3 regions of the Paenibacillus sp. FSL K6-4396 genome follow, and region 3 is predicted to be linked to each of the others. Evidence: a T-box and tRNA genes for the amino acid it is inferred to sense, from the RefSeq annotation. Region 3 holds a T-box; the other regions hold tRNA genes.
What was found. The T-box of region 3 lies ahead of tyrS (tyrosine--tRNA ligase). A T-box ahead of a tRNA ligase gene usually reads a tRNA of that ligase, here a tRNA-Tyr.

Region 1: it has a tRNA-Tyr gene. The T-box ahead of tyrS (tyrosine--tRNA ligase) is inferred to sense a tRNA for this amino acid. The anticodon was not compared.
Region 2: it has a tRNA-Tyr gene. The T-box ahead of tyrS (tyrosine--tRNA ligase) is inferred to sense a tRNA for this amino acid. The anticodon was not compared.

The regions. Positions count from the first base shown of each region.
Region 1 covers NZ_JBBOCR010000001.1:317,181-320,427, reverse strand. Annotated here, with positions in the region: gene iolD (3D-(3,5/4)-trihydroxycyclohexane-1,2-dione acylhydrolase (decyclizing)) at 1-530, opposite strand, end outside; tRNA gene MHB85_RS01500 (tRNA-Gly) at 924-994, opposite strand; tRNA gene MHB85_RS01495 (tRNA-Pro) at 1,005-1,078, opposite strand; tRNA gene MHB85_RS01490 (tRNA-Leu) at 1,086-1,164, opposite strand; tRNA gene MHB85_RS01485 (tRNA-Arg) at 1,182-1,258, opposite strand; tRNA gene MHB85_RS01480 (tRNA-Gly) at 1,266-1,340, opposite strand; tRNA gene MHB85_RS01475 (tRNA-Leu) at 1,351-1,431, opposite strand; tRNA gene MHB85_RS01470 (tRNA-Lys) at 1,438-1,513, opposite strand; tRNA gene MHB85_RS01465 (tRNA-Tyr) at 1,523-1,608, opposite strand; tRNA gene MHB85_RS01460 (tRNA-Thr) at 1,618-1,693, opposite strand; tRNA gene MHB85_RS01455 (tRNA-Phe) at 1,714-1,789, opposite strand; tRNA gene MHB85_RS01450 (tRNA-Asp) at 1,808-1,885, opposite strand; tRNA gene MHB85_RS01445 (tRNA-Met) at 1,913-1,986, opposite strand; tRNA gene MHB85_RS01440 (tRNA-Val) at 2,003-2,078, opposite strand; tRNA gene MHB85_RS01435 (tRNA-Glu) at 2,201-2,272, opposite strand; tRNA gene MHB85_RS01430 (tRNA-Asn) at 2,277-2,352, opposite strand; tRNA gene MHB85_RS01425 (tRNA-Ala) at 2,354-2,429, opposite strand; tRNA gene MHB85_RS01420 (tRNA-Ile) at 2,464-2,537, opposite strand; rRNA gene rrf (5S ribosomal RNA) at 2,576-2,692, opposite strand; rRNA gene MHB85_RS01410 (23S ribosomal RNA) at 2,776-3,247, opposite strand, start outside.
Region 2 covers NZ_JBBOCR010000001.1:5,980,283-5,983,529, forward strand. Annotated here, with positions in the region: gene MHB85_RS26210 (methyltransferase domain-containing protein) at 181-1,107, opposite strand; tRNA gene MHB85_RS26215 (tRNA-Leu) at 1,278-1,356, opposite strand; tRNA gene MHB85_RS26220 (tRNA-Cys) at 1,363-1,436, opposite strand; tRNA gene MHB85_RS26225 (tRNA-Gly) at 1,443-1,517, opposite strand; tRNA gene MHB85_RS26230 (tRNA-Gln) at 1,522-1,596, opposite strand; tRNA gene MHB85_RS26235 (tRNA-His) at 1,619-1,691, opposite strand; tRNA gene MHB85_RS26240 (tRNA-Trp) at 1,720-1,793, opposite strand; tRNA gene MHB85_RS26245 (tRNA-Tyr) at 1,800-1,885, opposite strand; tRNA gene MHB85_RS26250 (tRNA-Thr) at 1,895-1,970, opposite strand; tRNA gene MHB85_RS26255 (tRNA-Phe) at 1,991-2,066, opposite strand; tRNA gene MHB85_RS26260 (tRNA-Asp) at 2,162-2,239, opposite strand; tRNA gene MHB85_RS26265 (tRNA-Met) at 2,267-2,340, opposite strand; tRNA gene MHB85_RS26270 (tRNA-Val) at 2,358-2,433, opposite strand; tRNA gene MHB85_RS26275 (tRNA-Glu) at 2,502-2,573, opposite strand; tRNA gene MHB85_RS26280 (tRNA-Ser) at 2,583-2,674, opposite strand; tRNA gene MHB85_RS26285 (tRNA-Asn) at 2,678-2,753, opposite strand; rRNA gene MHB85_RS26290 (23S ribosomal RNA) at 2,821-3,247, opposite strand, start outside.
Region 3 covers NZ_JBBOCR010000001.1:4,149,448-4,152,694, forward strand. Annotated here, with positions in the region: gene MHB85_RS17945 (hypothetical protein) at 1-366, shown strand, start outside; gene MHB85_RS17950 (YxcD family protein) at 372-650, shown strand; gene tyrS (tyrosine--tRNA ligase) at 806-2,068, opposite strand; T-box leader at 2,184-2,411, opposite strand; gene MHB85_RS17960 (DMP19 family protein) at 2,510-2,959, opposite strand; gene MHB85_RS17965 (Imm63 family immunity protein) at 2,980-3,247, opposite strand, start outside.

The sequences.
Region 1 (3,247 bases), 3.8 Mb from region 3:
GCTGGATCGGTTAGCACACGCATCGCCTGTGTAACAGCAATCATCAGCTGTTCGGGACGAACAATGCGATCCCAGTACTTGCTGACGGCTTTGAATGGATCAGTGGCTGAGATTGTATAATCACTGCTCACTTCCAACTGCTGAAGTACCGGGTCTGGTTCCCGTGTAGCAAAGTTATCTCCTGGAAGCAATAAAACCGGAATCCGGTTCACCGTTGCAGTAGCTGCCGCTGTTATCATATTCAAAGCACCAGGTCCAATGGATGTTGTACATGCATAGATCTGTTTACGGTTCTTCTGCTTGGCATAAGCCGCTGCCGTATGCACCATGCCTTGTTCGTTCTTGCCTTGCATATACGTCAGGCTTCCCGGACTGCGCTCCAGCGCTTCTCCAATGCCTGTTACATTGCCATGTCCAAAAATACCGATGATTCCCTTCACAAACTTGGTTTCCACCCCGTCAACCGAGATATATTGCTGATCCAAGTATCGAAGCAGTGCCTGAGCCATCGTCAGTCGAATTGTTTTCATGAATTTGATCGCCGTCCTTTCCTTTACGGGTTAAGCGCTTAATCTACGTTAAGTTTAAGCGCCTTACCCCTAAAGGTTAAGCGCTTAATTGATATGGTATTACAGGTTAATGATTTACGCAAGCTATTTTTGTAAGCGTTTTTATGAAATATTGTAAAAAAAGATATTCTTGTGTTCGAACATGTGTTAGACCTTCTCTATTTGAACACTTCCACAATGACTAAGAACAGACTTAAAAGAGAGGGAATATTATCGTGAGGATGGAATACTTGATGGTACATGCTAATCAGCCATATAATCCGTGATCTTCATATACAATCATGATCAATATGCCTGTGAATGCAAAAAAAAGAAAGAGACGGTGAATACCATCTCTTTCTTTATCAATATATAAGCGGGTGATGGGAATCGAACCCACGCTATTAGCTTGGAAGGCTAAAGTTCTACCATTGAACTACACCCGCATAACAACAATCGGGATGACACGATTTGAACATGCGACCCCCTGGTCCCAAACCAGGTGCTCTACCAAGCTGAGCTACATCCCGTTATCTATACCGGCGAGAGGACTCGAACCTCCACGGTTTCCCACTCGATTTTGAGTCGAGCGCGTCTGCCATTCCGCCACGCCGGCAAAATATGAAGTTATAATGGCGCGCCCTGAGAGATTCGAACTCCCGGCCTTTTGATTCGTAGTCAAACGCTCTATCCAGCTGAGCTAAGGGCGCAAAATATTGGAGCGGAAGACGGGAATCGAACCCGCGACCCTCGCCTTGGCAAGGCGATGCTCTACCGCTGAGCCACTTCCGCAAATAAGGGATGCGCGTGGAGGGACTTGAACCCCCACGTCAAAGACGCTAGATCCTAAGTCTAGTGCGTCTGCCAATTCCGCCACACGCGCATATAATGGTGAGTCATGAAGGGCTCGAACCTTCGACACCCTGATTAAAAGTCAGGTGCTCTACCAACTGAGCTAATGACTCATAGAAAACTGGTGGAGGATGATGGATTCGAACCACCGAACCCGTACGGGAGCAGATTTACAGTCTGATGCGTTTGGCCGCTTCGCTAATCCTCCAGGATTACATGGTGCCGGCGAGAGGACTTGAACCCCCAACCTACTGATTACAAGTCAGTTGCTCTACCAGTTGAGCTACACCGGCGTATTACATGGTGTTATAAATGGTGGCTCGGGACGGAATCGAACCGCCGACACGAGGATTTTCAGTCCTCTGCTCTACCGACTGAGCTACCGAGCCTTACTACATTAAAAAAAATGGCGGAACCGACGGGATTCGAACCCGCGATCTCCTGCGTGACAGGCAGGCATGTTAGGCCAACTACACCACGGTTCCAGATCACTTTCTCAAAGGAAAGTATAATTGCGGGGGCAGGATTTGAACCTGCGGCCTTCGGGTTATGAGCCCGACGAGCTACCGGGCTGCTCCACCCCGCGTCGTTATAAAGTTATATGGTGGAGGCTGAGGGGATCGAACCCCCGACCCTCTGCTTGTAAGGCAGATGCTCTCCCAGCTGAGCTAAGCCTCCATAATATGACCCGTAGGGGATACTCTCACTTCGTTCGAGACTGCGAAGCTGTTGCTAACGAAGTGCATCCTCCGACGAACCTTTGGGATTCTCATCCCTTGTTGAAGCAATAGATATTGCTATGACCCGTAGGGGATTCGAACCCCTGTTACCTCCGTGAAAGGGAGGTGTCTTAACCCCTTGACCAACGGGCCTTACTGGCTCCCCGAACAGGGCTCGAACCTGTGACAACTCGATTAACAGTCGAGTGCTCTACCAACTGAGCTATCAGGGAATGGTGGAGCCAAGCGGGATCGAACCGCTGACCTCCTGCTTGCAAGGCAGGCGCTCTCCCAGCTGAGCTATGGCCCCATACTCTGGTATATTTCTTGTTGTGGTCTTGCTATGGGCCCTGGTGGACTCGAACCACCGGCCTCACCCTTATCAGAGGTGCGCTCTAACCAACTGAGCTAAGGGCCCTTATCAATTTTCGAAAAAAAATACCCCAGTGGGGTTTCGCTTGGCGGCGTCCTACTCTCCCAGGACCCTGCGGTCCAAGTACCATCGGCGCTAGAGGGCTTAACGGTCGTGTTCGGGATGGGTACGTGTGGAACCCCTCCGCCATCGCCACCAAACGCATAGCTTAACTTACATTTCAGAGTTGTTGTTCTCTGAAAACTAGATTCGAAACGAAACATGCGATTTATCACTTGCATATTTGGATAAGCCCTCGACCGATTAGTACTGGTCAGCTCCATGCATTGCTGCACTTCCACCCCCAGCCTATCTACCTCGTCGTCTTCAAGGGGTCTTACATACTGGGAAATCTCATCTTGAGGGGGGCTTCACGCTTAGATGCTTTCAGCGTTTATCCCGTCCGTACATAGCTACCCAGCGGTGCTCCTGGCGGAACAACTGGTACACCAGCGGTACGTCCATCCCGGTCCTCTCGTACTAAGGACAGCTCCTCTCAAATTTCCTACGCCCACGACAGATAGGGACCGAACTGTCTCACGACGTTCTGAACCCAGCTCGCGTACCGCTTTAATGGGCGAACAGCCCAACCCTTGGGACCTACTTCAGCCCCAGGATGCGATGAGCCGACATCGAGGTGCCAAACCTCCCCGTCGATGTGGACTCTTGGGGGAGATAAGCCTGTTATCCCCAGGGTAGCTTTTATCCGTTGAGCG
Region 2 (3,247 bases), 1.8 Mb from region 3:
AGGGAGCACATAACCTGCTCCCTTCACTTACAACTTTACTTCTACAATCTTAACATCATATGTTTCAACCGTTCATCTCTTTGCGCAGTGTTGTGATGCTTCCTAGTGTCATCTTAGACGTTAGACTACATTGTCCATCTCAATTCCTGATTATCAGTACACTTGCCAAGCGTATGCGATTTATCGCTTATCCTTAGTACGAACTGTTTTCATATTTGGCTGTTCAAGTTGAATTAGAATTTTACCAAATCTTGCTCCACGTGAGAAGGTCACCGTACTATCCTTGTACGTATCGCTAATGTAATTCTCAGCCAATCTGAGGGAATCTTCATTCGATGGTAACTCATACGTACTAAGCCATTCTGGCAGCTTTTCGATAATCTCTTCCACCGGTACTTCAAATGAGTTAACTTCTCTCGTAATGATCATCGTATAAGAATAACCCTTCAAATACAGCAACTGTTGGATATAGCCCATATCACCGGCCTTGTATGAAGAAGTAACCCCAAGTACATCCTTAAGTTCATCCATTAGTGTGTGTTCCTTCTGTCCCGCCATAGTACTTATATACACATACTTCCGGGCGCAATTGATCGCCTGCTCAATCGTTTCCCAATCCGACATGGCCGGACACATGGATGCAAATGCAAAGTCATATTTCTTCTCCCAGCCTTTATCCTGAATAGAGATTTCCTCATATCGTTCGTTTACGATTTCGATTTTGGATTCAAGTGCTGGAGGTATCGTCTCTTTCATAAAGGAGACTAGCAACTCAGAAGGCTCAACTGCTGTCACATTTGCCCCCTTTTCCGCAAAAGGAATGGTAAATATGCCTGAGGCCGCTCCAATGTCCAAAATGGATAACCCTGCGAATTCCACACCCTGGTTTTCAATCCAGCCCATAATACGTTCAGAACGCTGCTTTCCTTCTTCGGTAAACGACTGTGCATGATAATCCCTGGCCCACCGCTCAAATGCTTCTTCTGTATTAAAGGGAGTGCTTTTCTTCTCATATTTTGAAATTCTCGGGCGGTTCTTCCATGCCTCTTCCCATACAGAAAGATCAAATAACAGATCGGTATCCGTTACATTTTTTCCAGTAGTCACTATGCTTCACTCCTCTTTAATTGAAGACTTCAATTATCTACAATATACTTAATTAAATCATACGTCAATCTTTATTAACGTCCAACTATCCTTACAATACAAAAAATCAATTTATATAAAATAAAAATAGCCCTACACATTGCATAAGCAACATGTAGGGCTATTCAATATACCGGCGAGAGGACTCGAACCTCCACGGTTTCCCACTCGATTTTGAGTCGAGCGCGTCTGCCATTCCGCCACGCCGGCATATGCTGGAGGCGCCACCCAGATTCGAACTGGGGATAAAGCTTTTGCAGAGCTGTGCCTTACCACTTGGCTATGGCGCCATATTTTGGAGCGGACGACGGGAATCGAACCCGCGACCCTCGCCTTGGCAAGGCGATGCTCTACCGCTGAGCCACGTCCGCATAATGGCTGGGGATATAGGATTTGAACCTATGCATGACGGAGTCAAAGTCCGTTGCCTTACCGCTTGGCTAATCCCCAATAAAAAATGAAAAAACAAAGGGGCGATCGAGGGGAATTGAACCCCCGAATGCCGGATCCACAAACCGGTGCGTTAACCACTTCGCCACGATCGCCACAAAAGGTTATTTTCTAAAAGATAATTGGCAGGGGCAGCAGGAATTGAACCCACACCAACGGTTTTGGAGACCGTTGTTCTACCTTTAAACTATGCCCCTAAAAACTGGTGGAGGATGATGGATTCGAACCACCGAACCCGTACGGGAGCAGATTTACAGTCTGATGCGTTTGGCCACTTCGCTAATCCTCCAGGATTACATGGTGCCGGCGAGAGGACTTGAACCCCCAACCTACTGATTACAAGTCAGTTGCTCTACCAGTTGAGCTACACCGGCATATTAAATTGTTTTAAAAATGGTGGCTCGGGACGGAATCGAACCGCCGACACGAGGATTTTCAGTCCTCTGCTCTACCGACTGAGCTACCGAGCCATAATAAAGTCTAATCTTAATTCCTTACACTTTATATAGGGCATCAGTGCCATACAGCAGATGTAGTGAACAGTTTGCCTCATGTAAAGATTAAATGGCGGAACCGACGGGATTCGAACCCGCGATCTCCTGCGTGACAGGCAGGCATGTTAGGCCAACTACACCACGGTTCCAGATCACTTTCTCAAAGGAAAGTATGATTGCGGGGGCAGGATTTGAACCTGCGGCCTTCGGGTTATGAGCCCGACGAGCTACCGGGCTGCTCCACCCCGCGTCGTTATAAAGTTTATATGGTGGAGGCTGAGGGGATCGAACCCCCGACCCTCTGCTTGTAAGGCAGATGCTCTCCCAGCTGAGCTAAGCCTCCGAACAACACATTTATGATCATACCATAATCTTGTTGTAAAAATCAACTTCTTTTTTGAGAAGTTATTATGACCCGTAGGGGATTCGAACCCCTGTTACCTCCGTGAAAGGGAGGTGTCTTAACCCCTTGACCAACGGGCCTTAATATTATGGCGGAGAGAGAGGGATTCGAACCCTCGAGACGCTTGTGACGCCTACACGATTTCCAATCGTGCTCCTTCGGCCAGCTCGGACACCTCTCCATATGGCTCCCCGAACAGGGCTCGAACCTGTGACAACTCGATTAACAGTCGAGTGCTCTACCAACTGAGCTATCAGGGAATATGCTTCAGAGATCGTTCTCTGAAAACTAGATTCGAAACGAAACATGCGAATTATCACTTGCTAATTGGATAAGCCCTCGACCGATTAGTACTGGTCAGCTCCATGCATTGCTGCACTTCCACCCCCAGCCTATCTACCTCGTCGTCTTCAAGGGGTCTTACATACTGGGAAATCTCATCTTGAGGGGGGCTTCACGCTTAGATGCTTTCAGCGTTTATCCCGTCCGTACATAGCTACCCAGCGGTGCTCCTGGCGGAACAACTGGTACACCAGCGGTACGTCCATCCCGGTCCTCTCGTACTAAGGACAGCTCCTCTCAAATTTCCTACGCCCACGACAGATAGGGACCGAACTGTCTCACGACGTTCTGAACCCAGCTCGCGTACCGCTTTAATGGGCGAACAGCCCAACCCTTGGGACCTACTTCAGCCCCAGGATGCGATGAGCCGACATCGAGGTGCCAAACCTCCCCGTCGATGTGGACTCTTGGG
Region 3 (3,247 bases):
AGTTATAGCAATACACCTAAGAAATCCGACTCCAACAGTAACGTGAATAAATCCAATTCCGGTAATAATTCCGGTACTGGTGCAGCTGCAACTCGTGGTGGATTCTTCGGCGGTGGCGGAGGATTCATGAAAGGCATGATGCTTGGTGGTCTTGCTGGTATGATGTTCGGCGGATTGTTCGGTGGCATGGGCGCTCTGGGTAACATCCTTGGATTGCTCGTGAACGTTGCAGCAATTATGTTGATTGTTATGCTGGCTATGGCACTCTTCAGAGCCATCTCCAATCGTCGCAAACCTGCAGCGGATGGTCGTTATGACCGTCGCAATGATCGTGATGACGACCGTAACAGAAACGGACGGTACTAATCTCTATGGTTCTGAGCATGGATGAAATTGTGAATGCAATCTGTATTCATATGGCAGAACGTAAGGGTGTACGTCCAACCGATGTGAATGTAGAACTGAGCTGGGAAGAAGATACAGGTTATTCCGCTGAAGTTTGGATCCAAGGCCGTAGTCAATATCTGGTGGAGTCCAATATGATTGAAGCGATTCTTCGTTACCTGCACAGTGAATACAACATCCGGGCGTACCGTGAGAACGTACGACTTGATCTGGATGAAGAGATCACAGCGATCGTTAATCAATAAGATAGGTCAGTCACTGGCCTGATATACGAAAGACCGCCTCCCCTCTGTCGCCTGACAGAGATGGAAGGCGGTCTTTTTGTTTCTTTATTTGTAGCTTTATTTGTACTCTAATGCAGTCTCTATATGTGTCTGTGTTACATTCTACTTCTTGGAAACTACGATTGAAGTTTAACCAGGCTGTAGTTCTTCTTACCTTTACGGATAATGATGAATTTACCGCCAATGGCGTGTTCTGCCGACACCGTGAATTCAAGCTCCGTGATTTTCTCACCATTCATGGAAATTGCACCTTTGGTGACATCCTCCCGCGCTTGGCGCTTGGATGGCTCCAGACCCAGATCTACGAGCCAATCCACAATATTTTTGGCTTCGCCGTCCGTTTCAAAGGTAGGCATTTCCTTGAAGCCCTGCTCGATTTCGTCTGCGGTCAGGGAACGGATATCACCACTGAACAGCGCCGCTGTAATACGTTTAGCCTGTTCAAGCATTTCTTCGCCGTGTACGAATTTTGTCATTTCTTCCGCAAGTGCTTTCTGTGCTTCACGTCTGTGCGGCTCTGTCTCTACCTTTTCAGCCAAAGCTTCAATTTCTTCTTTGCTCAGGAAGGTAAAGTATTTCAAGTATTTGATCACATCACGGTCATCTGTGTTCGCCCAGAACTGGTAGAATTCAAATGGTGTCGTTTTGTTCGGATCAAGCCAGATTGCGCCGCCAGCTGTTTTACCGAATTTGGTTCCATCGGATTTAAGCATAAGTGGAATGGTCAGACCGTACGCCTTCGCTTCAGATCCTTCTTTTTTACGAATCAGATCAAGACCACTCGTGATATTCCCCCATTGATCGGAACCGCCAATTTGAAGCTGTACATCTTCGTTCTGGAACAGGTGCAGGTAGTCGAGTGATTGAAGAATCTGGTAGGAGAACTCAGTGAACGAGATTCCGCCTTCCAGTCTGCTCGCAACTACATCCTTAGCAAGCATTGTGTTGAGGTTAAAGTTTTTGCCGTAGTCACGCAAGAATTCAATGACATTGATTTTGTGTGTCCAATCGTAGTTGTTCACCATGCGTACCTGATTATCCCCGTCTGTTACGAACAACTTCTTCATCTGCGCGGTCAGTGCATCCACGTTCTCCTGCACTTGCTCCATCGTTTGCAAAGAACGCTCTGCCTGACGACCACTTGGATCACCAATCGTGCCTGTAGCTCCACCAATCAAAATAACCGGACGGTGTCCTGCCAGTTGAAAACGTTTCAGCATCATGAAGGGAATTAAATGTCCGATATGCATGCTATCCCCCGTAGGGTCAACACCGCAGTACAAAGAAACGGACTTCGTTTCAGTCAATTCACGTAATCCCTCTGCATCCGTTTGCTGGTTAATGGCGTCACGCCACTGTAGTTCATCAATAATATTCATTCGTATAACCCCTTTTCTATCCTCAAAATTCAGTCATGATCTACGTTAATTTACAAAAAACACACTGGAACGGCTTTTTTGGACACAAAAAAATCGCCTCCTTGTCTTCATTAGACACAGGGACGATTATCATAACCGTGGTACCACCCAAATTGCATGGATAACACATAACCTTAACACGCTATCCATACCACTTTTGGCAATATATCGTTTGCCCATCCGCTTGGCATTACCCAAGTACTCCAGAGTGTAATTCGCAGCCCTTGTATGTATCAGGTTCCATCAACCCCTGACTTTCTGTAACAGGGACAAAGCCGCTACTGCGCTCTATCAACGTGATTCATGTATTCAATTTATAGCAAGTATAGCCGAACGTTTCAGTCATTGCAAGACCAAGTATTAATCTTCGAACAGAACAACGGATGCGTAGTTGAAACCAGATTATATAATCATCATGTTCAATTTTCCGTGATAATAACCATAGGCTTTCTCCGCGATCTGATCCTCATTGTTCCAAAATTGCTGATCCAGTTCATCTAACTGGTGCTCTTGTTCCTTTGTCAGTAATTTAGGAATGTCCCATAGTTCAGTAAGCCTTTCATCCTCTTTCAGATGCTCAATGCAGCCGTATGGTGACGTTATAATCTCCACAACTTGAGTCGCACCAATGATATGTAATGCCCGCAACGCGTAACGGTATACTTCTTCCCCCCAGTTGCAGAAAAACTGTATAAAACCACCATTAAAGACATCCGCCTCTAACAGCCATAAAGCAGCAACGTCCTGCTCGTTCGAAGTTAACGATGCCCAGCCCTGTTCAGATTCATTCTTTTTTTCGACAAATAACACAGCATAGTCATGCCATACATCATTAATATCTTGCTCACTCACGTTACACACCTCACTTTTCTTTATGCCATGCTCTCTAACTCCTGACGTTTACCCGTCTGATGCCAATGTAAATACGGATCACCGATCTGCTGGAAAGCTTCCTGAACACCCCTGTTCAGTTCCTTCATGACTTCATCTGTATAGTTCAAATGCGTCTGTTTATTATCCACGCCATGTCGTTCCAACAATCCTACATGCGTCGCGGTGAAAATAATATCTTCCAGCAGCCAATAGATGACTTCCTCTGGCTGTTTTACTCGTTTCTCTAACGAGACGAGACCACGTTCG